3 regions of the Sinorhizobium sp. NFACC03 genome follow, and region 1 is predicted to be linked to each of the others. Evidence: riboswitches for the same ligand, from Rfam matches in the RefSeq annotation. Region 1 holds a riboswitch; each other region holds the start of a gene.
The links. A riboswitch is a leader RNA that binds a small molecule or an ion and turns the genes downstream of it on or off. The one in region 1 is predicted to bind cobalamin.
Positions count from the first base shown of each region.

Region 2: linked by a shared signal. The riboswitch ahead of nrdH (glutaredoxin-like protein NrdH) and the one ahead of cobU (bifunctional adenosylcobinamide kinase/adenosylcobinamide-phosphate guanylyltransferase) in region 1 are both predicted to bind cobalamin.
Region 3: linked by a shared signal. The riboswitch ahead of BLU35_RS02395 (aromatic ring-hydroxylating oxygenase subunit alpha) and the one ahead of cobU (bifunctional adenosylcobinamide kinase/adenosylcobinamide-phosphate guanylyltransferase) in region 1 are both predicted to bind cobalamin.

Region 1 is NZ_FMXF01000020.1:37,692-40,959, forward strand. Features, by position in the region: gene cobW (cobalamin biosynthesis protein CobW) at 1-663, opposite strand, end outside; gene cobU (bifunctional adenosylcobinamide kinase/adenosylcobinamide-phosphate guanylyltransferase) at 667-1,191, opposite strand; cobalamin riboswitch at 1,555-1,777, opposite strand; gene BLU35_RS22790 (adenylate/guanylate cyclase domain-containing protein) at 2,021-3,268, shown strand, end outside.
Region 2 is NZ_FMXF01000027.1:39,650-42,917, forward strand. Features, by position in the region: gene nrdE (class 1b ribonucleoside-diphosphate reductase subunit alpha) at 1-1,399, opposite strand, end outside; gene nrdI (class Ib ribonucleoside-diphosphate reductase assembly flavoprotein NrdI) at 1,369-1,785, opposite strand; gene nrdH (glutaredoxin-like protein NrdH) at 1,798-2,019, opposite strand; cobalamin riboswitch at 2,314-2,538, opposite strand; gene BLU35_RS26705 (hypothetical protein) at 2,825-3,268, opposite strand, start outside; gene BLU35_RS26710 (LysR substrate-binding domain-containing protein) at 3,266-3,268, shown strand, end outside.
Region 3 is NZ_FMXF01000001.1:496,341-499,608, reverse strand. Features, by position in the region: gene BLU35_RS02400 (FAD-binding oxidoreductase) at 1-384, opposite strand, end outside; gene BLU35_RS02395 (aromatic ring-hydroxylating oxygenase subunit alpha) at 386-1,630, opposite strand; cobalamin riboswitch at 1,735-1,943, opposite strand; gene BLU35_RS02390 (DUF6656 family protein) at 2,257-2,856, shown strand; gene BLU35_RS02385 (L-threonylcarbamoyladenylate synthase) at 2,936-3,268, shown strand, end outside.

The DNA of each region.
Region 1 (3,268 bases):
GCCGTTCTTCGCCTCGATCATGGTCGGCTTGCGGCTGGTGCGCGAGGAAACCTCGTCGCGTACCGCCTTGAGGCCGGACGCGTCGATCAGATCGGTCTTGTTGAGCACGATCAGGTCGGCAGCGGTCAACTGATCCTCGAACAGTTCCTCGATCGGGCTTTCATGGTCGAGATTGTCGTCCTCGACGCGCAGCGCATCGACCTTGTCATGGTCATCGGCAAAGCGGCCGGCGGCAACGGCAGCGCTGTCGACCACGGTGACGACGCCATCGACGGTGACTTCACTGCGGATATCCGGCCAGTTGAAGGCGGCGATCAGCGGCTGCGGCAAAGCCAGGCCCGAGGTCTCGATGATGATATGGTCCGGGCGGTTTTCGCGCTCGAGCAGCTTGGTCATGGTCGGGATGAAATCATCGGCCACGGTGCAGCAGATGCAGCCATTGGTAAGTTCGATGATGTCGTCCTCGGTGCAGGCCTCCGCACCGCAGCCCTTCAAGACGTCGCCGTCGACGCCGAGATCGCCGAACTCGTTGATGATCAGCGCGATGCGCTTGCCGTCGGCGTTCTGCAACAGATTGCGGATCATCGTCGTCTTGCCGGCGCCGAGGAAGCCGGTGATGACAGTCGCCGGGATCTTGCCGTGGCTGGTTCTCGCAGTGGTCATTATTCAACCCTTCATTTTCAGCGGCAAACCGGCCGCGACAAAGTAAACTTCAGCGGATTTCTCCGCAACGATCTGGTGAAGCCGGCCGGCATGGTCGCGAAACTCGCGGGCCATGCGGTTCTCGGGCACAATGCCGAGGCCGACTTCGTTGGAAACGAACACGAAGCGCGCCTGCGCCTGCGGCAGGTAGGCAACAAGCGAGGCGAACTCCGCCTCGATGTCGCGCTCCTCAAGCATCAGATTGGTGACCCACAGCGTCAGGCAGTCGATCAAAACGACATGGGTGGGGTCGTCGATGCGCCGCAGAATGCCGACGAGATCGACCGGCTCCTCGTGCGTCGTCCAGCCTTCGCCGCGGCGCATCTTGTGATGGTCGATGCGCGCGCGCATTTCGTCGTCCCAGGCGCGGCCGGTGGCGACATAATGTTTGGTAAGGCCGGACGCTTCGACGAGCTTCTCGGAAAAGCTGGACTTGCCGGAACGGGCGCCGCCGAGGACCAGAACGGGTCCGGCGCTGGGATTGCTCATCGCGACCGCGCCAAGGTCAGCGGCAGATGGCAACAGCCGTTCGACGCGCCGGCGGCGCGTTCGGGAAAGTATCTGAGAGCCAAAACAACCTCCGTGATGGCGTTGGAGACGACACGTCTCCTCGGGCGGAATGCCCATGTCGGGTGGCAGGTCTCCTGGCTCACGGCGTCACGAGGCCCCACATCGCCTCGCTCAGAATGGACGAGGTTCCGATGTCAGGACCCGAGCGGCCCGCCTCACCTTCCCGGCGCTTTCCGGTGCCACAGCGAACCTTTGCGCGTCGTCTCCGACGCATGGGCGCTGTGGGCGGCTTCGTGAAAGGCGGACGATTCGTAGAAGAAGAGGCGTCCAACCCGGCTGATCACGATGCCACGCCAGTGGCTTTTCCGGCTCGATCCCGACCTGCCTCGATTGCCCCATGCAACCGGCTGGCAGCTCTGAATTTGAGCCCGATGGCGAACCCTGACCGTTCTACAGTCGCGGGGTCGGCTGCGATAAGGATGCCCGATTTGGGTCCATCCGTCACATTCCCAATTATTCCCCCCGATCGCCACGACAAGGGGGAACCATCCAACATCCGATGATTAGGAAGCGGGCGCCGCAAAGTCAATCGACGCTTGCGACACCTCCCCGGCCGACTTGCGTCGCGCGACGATTTGTCGAGCGCGAAGCCGCACCGGACATTAGGCGAATGGCAGATCGCGAACGAACATATTTTAGCAATTACAGATGTTGCGTTAAACTGCAGCGCCGCGCGTCCTATGGACGCGCAAAGGTCGCTGAACCATCCCGCAACCGACCCGAGGGGCTTCGTTTATCCGGTAGGCACATGGAACGCAGGCTCGCCGCCGTGATGATTGCCGACGTTTGCGGCTATGGGCTGCTTACCCAGGCCGACGAGGAGGGTACCTGCGCCCGCTTTCAGGCCGACCTGCACGAACTATTCGAACAAAGCATCGAGACGCATCGCGGCCGGCTGATCAAGACCATGGGCGACGGCCTGCTGGTCGAGTTCCACAGCGTCGTCGAGGCAGTCCGATGTGCGGTCGAGGTGCAGCGCGCCAAATCTGATAGTCGCGGCGTGGACGCGGGGCGGCTGCAATTCCGCATCGGCATCAATCTTGGCGACGTGATCGTCGAGGGCGACGACATCCACGGCGATGGTGTCATCATCGCCGAGCGCCTGCAGAGCCTGGCCGAACCGGGCGGCATCGTCATCTCCGGCACCGCCTACGACCAGGTCGAGAAGCACCTCGATGTCGGTTTCGTCTTTCTCGGCGAGCAGCGCCTGAAACACGTCGAAAAACCGGTTCGGACCTACCGTCTCTGGCTGGACGAAGCCCACGCCGGCAAGCCGAAGGCCAGGGCGCACCGTGGAAGACGCTGGGTCGCCCTGGCAGCGGCATCTGCCCTGGCATTCACAGCCGCCGCCGGCGCCGCCTGGTGGCGCCCGTGGCAGCCGCCTGCCGACATCCGTCCGGCTCAGGCTGTGGACTTCAGCCAGGCAGACAAGCCCTCGATCGCCGTGCTTCCGTTTGCCAATGTCAGCGATGACCCCAAGCAGGAGTTTTTCGCCAATGGCATGACCGACGGCCTCGTCACCGAACTGGCCCAGATCTCCGGCCTGTTCGTCATCGCGCGCAACTCGACGTTCACCTACAAGGGGAGATCGGTGACAGCCAGGCAGGTGTCGGAAGAACTCGGTGTGAGATATGTGCTTGAAGGCAGCGTCCAGCGTGCCGGAGAGCAACTTCGCATCAATGCGCAGCTCATAGATTCCCTGGATGGCGGTCACGTCTGGGCCGGAAAGTTCGACGGATCGCTCACCGACGCCTTTGCGCTGCAGGACGAAGTGATGCGCGGCATTGCCGAAGCGCTTGCGTTGCGGCTGGATCCTGACCAGCAGATGGCCTTCGGGCGCAAGGAAACGACCGTGCCGGCGGCCTTCGATGCGTTCCTGCGCGGCTGGGAGCACCACCGGCGCACCACGCCCGAAGACTTCGCAAAGGCACTGCCCTATTTCGACCAGGCGATTGCGCTCGATCCCGCCTATGGACGTGCCTATGCCGCCGCAGCC
Region 2 (3,268 bases), on a different contig from region 1:
TGTCGTCATTGCCCTTCTCGATCGAAGGCACTGACGAGATGTGGCTCATCTCAGAGACGGCGGTGAGCGCGCGGATCGAGGTCTCGATCGTCTGGCCGAAATCCGGACTGTCCATCGCCGCGGCAATATTCAGCGAGCCTAGGTTGCAGGAGATATCCTTGCCCATCTTTGCGTAGGAGAGGTCGTCGTTGAATTCGCTCGCCTCGCTCACCTGCAGGATTTCCGAACAGAGGTTGCTCATGGTGATACGGCCGGCAATCGGGTTCGCCCGGTTCACCGTGTCCTCGAACATGATGTAGGGATAGCCGCTCTCGAACTGGATTTCGGCGATAATCTGGAAAAAATCGCGCGCCTTGATCTTCTGCTTGCGGATGCGCGCGTCCTCGACCATCTCGCGATACTTCTCGCTGACCGAAATCTCGGTCAACGGCACGCCGTAGACACGCTCAACGTCATAGGGCGAGAACAGGTACATGTCCTCGTTGTTGCGGGCGAGCTCGAAGGTGATGTCCGGGATGACGACGCCGAGCGAAAGCGTCTTGATGCGGATCTTCTCGTCGGCATTTTCCCGCTTGGTATCGAGAAAACGCATGATGTCGGGGTGATGGGCGTGGAGATAGACAGCACCTGCTCCCTGGCGGGCGCCAAGCTGGTTGGCATAGGAGAAGCTGTCTTCCAAGAGCTTCATCACCGGGATGATGCCGGAGGACTGGTTTTCGATCTGCTTGATCGGTGCCCCCATCTCTCTAATGTTGGTGAGCGACAGCGCCACGCCGCCGCCGCGCTTGGAGAGCTGCAATGCGGAATTAATCGCGCGGCCGATGCTTTCCATATTGTCCTCGACCCTAAGCAAGAAGCAGGAGACGAGCTCGCCGCGTTGCTTTTTGCCGGCATTGAGGAAGGTCGGCGTCGCCGGCTGGAAACGGCCGGAAATGATCTCGTCGACGAGATCGCGGGCAAGTCCCTCGTTGCCGCGCGCAAGCGTCATCGCCACCATGCAGACGCGATCCTCGTAGCGCTCCAGGTAGCGCGTTCCGTCAAAGGTCTTCAGCGTATAGGAGGTGTAGTATTTGAACGCGCCGAGGAAGGTCGGGAAGCGGAACTTCTTCCCATAAGCGTGGTCGTAGAGATCTCGCACGAAGTTGAAGGAATACTGATCCAGCACCTGCTGTTCATAGTAGCCTTCGGTCACCAGATAATCGAGCTTCTCCCTGAGGTTATGGAAGAAGACGGTGTTCTGGTTGACGTGCTGGAGGAAGTACTGCTTCGCCGCCAGCCGGTCCTTGTCGAGTTGGATGCGCCCCTCTTCATCATAGAGGTTCAGCATCGCGTTCAGCGCATGATAGTCCAGCGCCGCTTCCGTCGCCTTCAGGGGGCGTTCGAGTGTTGAGACGTCCAAAATCGTTCCATCCCGTTTCTGACATTGGCGACGTCCTCCTCGGTCCCGAGAAGCTCGAACCGGTAAAGGTAGGGCACCTGGCACTTGGCCGCGATGACGTCGCCGGCGATCCCATAGGTCGCGCCGAAATTGCTGTTGCCCGCAGCAATGACACCGCGGATGTGAGAGCGGTTGCCCGCATCGTTGAGGAAGCGGATGACCTGTTTCGGTACGGCACCCCGGCCGTCGTCGCCGCAATAGGTGGGCACGACCAACACGAAGGGCTCGGAAACCGTAAGTGAAGCCTTACTTTCCTGGAGCGGTATGCGCGCTGCGCGAAGGCCGAGCTTTTCGACGAAGCGATGGGTGTTTTCCGAGCGGCTGGAAAAATAGACGATCAGGCCCACCGCCTGTCTCCTCTAGGAGAGCGCGCTGATCTTGTCGGGGCGAAAACCCGCCCAGTGTTCGGGGCCGGCGACGACGACGGGAAGCTGCATGTAGCCGAGGCCCTTGACCGTTTCGAGCGCGTCTTGGTCGATGGAGATATCAATGACCTCGTAGTTGACGCCCTGGCGATCGAGCGCCCGATAGGTCGCGGTGCATTGGACGCAGGCGGGCTTGCTGTAGACGGTAACGTTCATTTCTTCCTCGTTTGGTCGGCTGGATGAGAGCATGAGAAGGCGCACGGACACGCAACCGCGATCCGGCGAAATGCAGGGCTGTCATGGCTGTGGCTCGCTCGGATCTGGACGCCCGGGCATGCCTCTTCGTCAGCTGCGCGGGAAACCGCGCCTCTTGATTGGCGAGCGATAGAATTTCAATGACGCGGACATGACTTCACCCCGAAGCTTTCGACAGGCTGCCGGGGAGATGTCGAGACGATCAGGCAGGCTCATCCTGCCGCACGCAACTCAACTCCTCCGGACACCCCGCCCGTGGACGTTTTGCTCGAGGCAGGTCTCCTGGCTCACGGGTCTCAGCTTCCATCCCGACCTTCCCGAGGCCTCATGCCTCAGTGGTCCAATTCCGGACAGTCGCTCGCCGTCTACAGTTGCGGGGGCAGCTACGGCATAGCCTGGCGAAAACTCGCCGACGCACCGTATTCCCGTCTTAGCTCTCAATCCCTGCGAATCGAGAGAACCTCGAACACTAGATATAGTAGTTCATCGCAAATCTGCGTCAATAGGTACGAGGTGCCTGAAGCCGGGGAGAGAAGGTGATTTCTTTCGCCGTGTGGATAACAAGGAGTAAACGGCGGGATGCGGCGAAACTTGTGGGTGGAGAGCTCGGCTTCGAGCCCGGCGCTCGCTCCGTTGCCGATCACTTGCGAAGAGGCTCCGGCACGTCGCTTTTAGAAACGCCACGCCGGATCTCTCCCGAATTCGGTCCACGTGCTGGCAGGTGGCAGATCACGACAACTGCGCTGTCTCTTGCCTCTGCGCTCAGTCAATCGCAGAGCGACATGCTTACGTCTTTGTTTTCTCCGGGCTGGGCTCGAGGCGAAGCCCTTGCCATTTGCGGCGCGTCGCCGCAATCCCGCTCCGGCGAGGGCGGTGACTTGCGCGGATTGCCGTCCGTCGGCCAATGCCACGGATCGGCAATATCGCCGATGTGCGCCCGGACGGTCTCGTGATCCCGCGTCAATCCGATATCCTTCAGCTGGAATTCGCTGAACGTATCGATGTCGATGGTCGGGTTGAGTGCGTTGCCGGCCCAGTTCAGGGCATGAAGGATCGTTGATCGCACTGCGCTAAGCATTGCTATCCTCTTTGTTTTTGCTGTTGTGTTCGCGAAAAAAGTGAGGATTTTTGCTGCTTCGCGCAAAGCGATTTCTCGCATGCTGGCATAAAGAATGCTTATCTCAGGGCCATGAGCAAGATTCCTCCCATG
Region 3 (3,268 bases), on a different contig from region 1:
GTACTTTTCGCCGGGATGACGGACGAAGCTGAAATCGCCGAGCGGGCCAAAAGCCCGGAGCTTCATGCCCGGCTTCAGGTGATCGAACATCCAGCGGGTGCCGATGCTGTCGGCCTGCGCCTTGACCGTCACGGCGATCGAAAGCGGGCGAGACGGTGTCGACGACAGGGTGTAGGTGCGCATGACCGGATCGTCGGCGACCGGCAATTCGAGGGTGACGAACTGCCCGGGCAGATAACGAAACCAGGCGGGCTTCTCCGCACGGAAGGTGAAGGTCATGACATCGGCGGTCTCGACGACGGCCGATGTGCATTCGAGCATCTGCTGCCGATCGATCCAGACATGCAGTTCGTCGAAATGATGGAAGGAGGACGCCATCTGCATATCAGGCGACCTTTGAGAGCGGAGCCGCATCGCCCTGCAGGCGCTGCTCCATGAACTTGCAGTACCATTCGACGAACTGCATCACGCCGCCCTCGTGCTCCGGCGAATACGGACCGGGCTCATAGGCCGGCGAGCGGATGCCGAAGGCATTTTCCTCGACGATCTGGCGATCCTGGTCGTTGGTCTCGGTCCAGACATGAGTCAGATCCTCGAGCGTGTAGTCGACACCTTCGACCGCGTCCTTGTGGACCAGCCACTTCGTTGTCACCTGCGTGAGTTCCGGCCCGAGCGGCAACACGCGGAAGGTGATGGCGTGATCCGAAAGCACGTGGTTCCAGGTCGTCGGGTAGTGGAACATCAGGAGCGTGCCGATCTGCTTCTGCCTGACATCGGCCGACAGCGCCCTTTTTACGGCGGGCGCACCCGACATGGTGTAGCTTTCGGCATTATCGACCAGCGGCATGCGCGCGGCGCGGAACTGGCCGGTCGGCGACATCCGGAACTCGCTCGGCAGGCCCTCGGCCTCGCACTTCGCCCAATGGGCGGCAATCACCGGATCGTCCTTGGCGCCCTGCACCCCGGTCGCGGTCGGCGCTTCCGGATAGGTCCGGCAGAGTTCGGGGTGATTGGCGGCGCAGTGGTAGCACTCGCGGTTGTTCTCCCAGACGAGCTTCCAGTTGCCCTTTTCGATGATGGTGCTTTCGAAGGCGACCTTGGTCTCTCCCAGCCGGTGCGGCGCGAGGTAGGGGAATGCCAGCTCGCGGAAGGCGGCGAAATCCGCCGGCGTCTCCGACAGGTTGATGAAGATGTAGCCGCCGACCGTTTCGCAATGGATCTGCTTCAGGCTGTGGGCTGCCTTGTCGAAGTCTTCACCCATCTGGCGTGCGAAGAGCAGCGAGCCGTCGAGCTCGTAGGTCCATTGATGATAGGGACAGACGAGCTTTGCCGAAGAGCCCTTGTGCTGCGTGCAGACGCGGGAGCCGCGGTGGCGGCAGGAGTTGTGGAGCGCGCGGATCGTGCCCTGGCGATCGCGGGTGATGACGACCGGATAGTCGCCGACCTGGACGGTGAAATAGTTGCCGGCCCGCGGGATTTCGCAATCGTGGCCGATGAACAGCCAATCCCGATACCAGATGTTTTCCAGGTCCTGCCGGTAATAGTCGGGGTCGATGTAGAAGGCCCGATCGAGGCTGTAGCCGTCACGCCGGCCCTTCAGCTTGCGAAGCATATCGGTCTTGGTATCCATGTCCTGTCCTCATGCGCCATGTTTCGGAGAGGCAGGACAGGAACCCGCATGGGCGCACGCCCATGCGTTTTAGGCTCCGATCCGGCTGCCCGCCGCAACCCGTTACGGTTATGTCTGTCAAGGCTGGTTTCCGGGCTCAGGAGCCGTCCTTCGAAGGACCAGCCCGGCGCCTTCCCGGACGGAAAACCGTCCAGTGGCCTTTTGCCGAGGCTTTCGCTCCACCACCGTTGCGGGGGCAGCGCCGGGATTTGACCGGCTTCCCAATTATCCGCCTTCCCCTTTGGAAGACGACACCTTGAGTAAGGATATGTAAGCGCGGAAGGCGCCTCGGCAGGCGCCGGATAGCGACATTCAATTCCAGAATGACGACACGATCGAAACCGCCTTTTGGAAACGGATGCGAGAATTTTTCACTTTATAAACATATAGATAGATCAAAAATTGGGCAGATGCCGTCTTTTGTGACTGACATGACGCAGACACAGGAAGGCTTCGCCCGTTTGCGACATTCCCATGAATGTGCAGGGGCATCTTCCGCGAACGAAAGGAAATCCTTCATTAACCATAAGCCACTAGGCTTGCCGGCGGACGAAGATGTCCGGCAGGCAGATGGCACACTGACGATCATGGCAAAGTTCAGATATTACGACGCTGCGGCCGAGAAGCCGCCGGCGGTCATGCCGAAGACGGCCGTTCATACCGAGTTTCTGCGCACCGGCAGGATCAACCGCCGGCAATGGCTGCCGAGCGAGCGACGGTATCTGAGCTACGAAGAAGTCGCGGACAGGACCGGCAAGAAGCTCGCGACCGCCGGTGACACGACGCACAAGCGGATCAACGGCTTTCATGCCTCGATCCAGTTTCCCAAGCTGATTTTTCACCGCACGCTCGTCGGCAAGCCGCATCTCGGCTATTGCCATGTGACGGCGGCGCGGACGGCGGTCACGCCTTCCAAGGACATCACCTGGTCGTTCTACTTCGCCAATTTCTTCAGCGACCTTGGTGATGAGACACATTTCTTCGACCGTATCCAGAGCGGCTATTCCCGCATGTATTTCGCGGTCGCGATCGAGCCGAACGCCGAAGACGGACAGATGGTCATCAACCGCAACGTCCGCGACAACGGGCTCCTCTTCCGCACGGACGACCCCAAGGTTGCTCTCAAGAACGTGCTGATGCTGGGTGCCCGGGACTCCGCGCTGCGCCGCATTATCCGCAGTCTCTGAGGCAGCAACCGAACGCCCCCAAAAAAATCGTTCTGTTTTCCCGGCACGTCCGTTAAGGAAGCGTCGGAAAGGAAACGGCATGGCAGAGATCATCGACACAGGCAGGGAACCGGACCGCGCGATCGAACGCGCCTGCGCCGTTCTTGCCGAAGGCGAACCGGTCGCGATTCCCACCGAAACCGTCTATGGCCTTGCCGCCGACGCCACCAATCCCGATGCGATCAGCCGCATCTACGAGATGAAGGGCCGGCCGCGCTTCAATCCGCTGATCTCGCATGTCTCCGACATGGCGATGGCCGAGGCCCATGTGCGCTTCGACCCGATTTCCCGACGCCTGGCGGAAACCTTCTGGCCCGGACCCCTGACGCTGATCTTGCCGCAGCGGCCCGATAGCAGCGTGCATGCGCTGGCC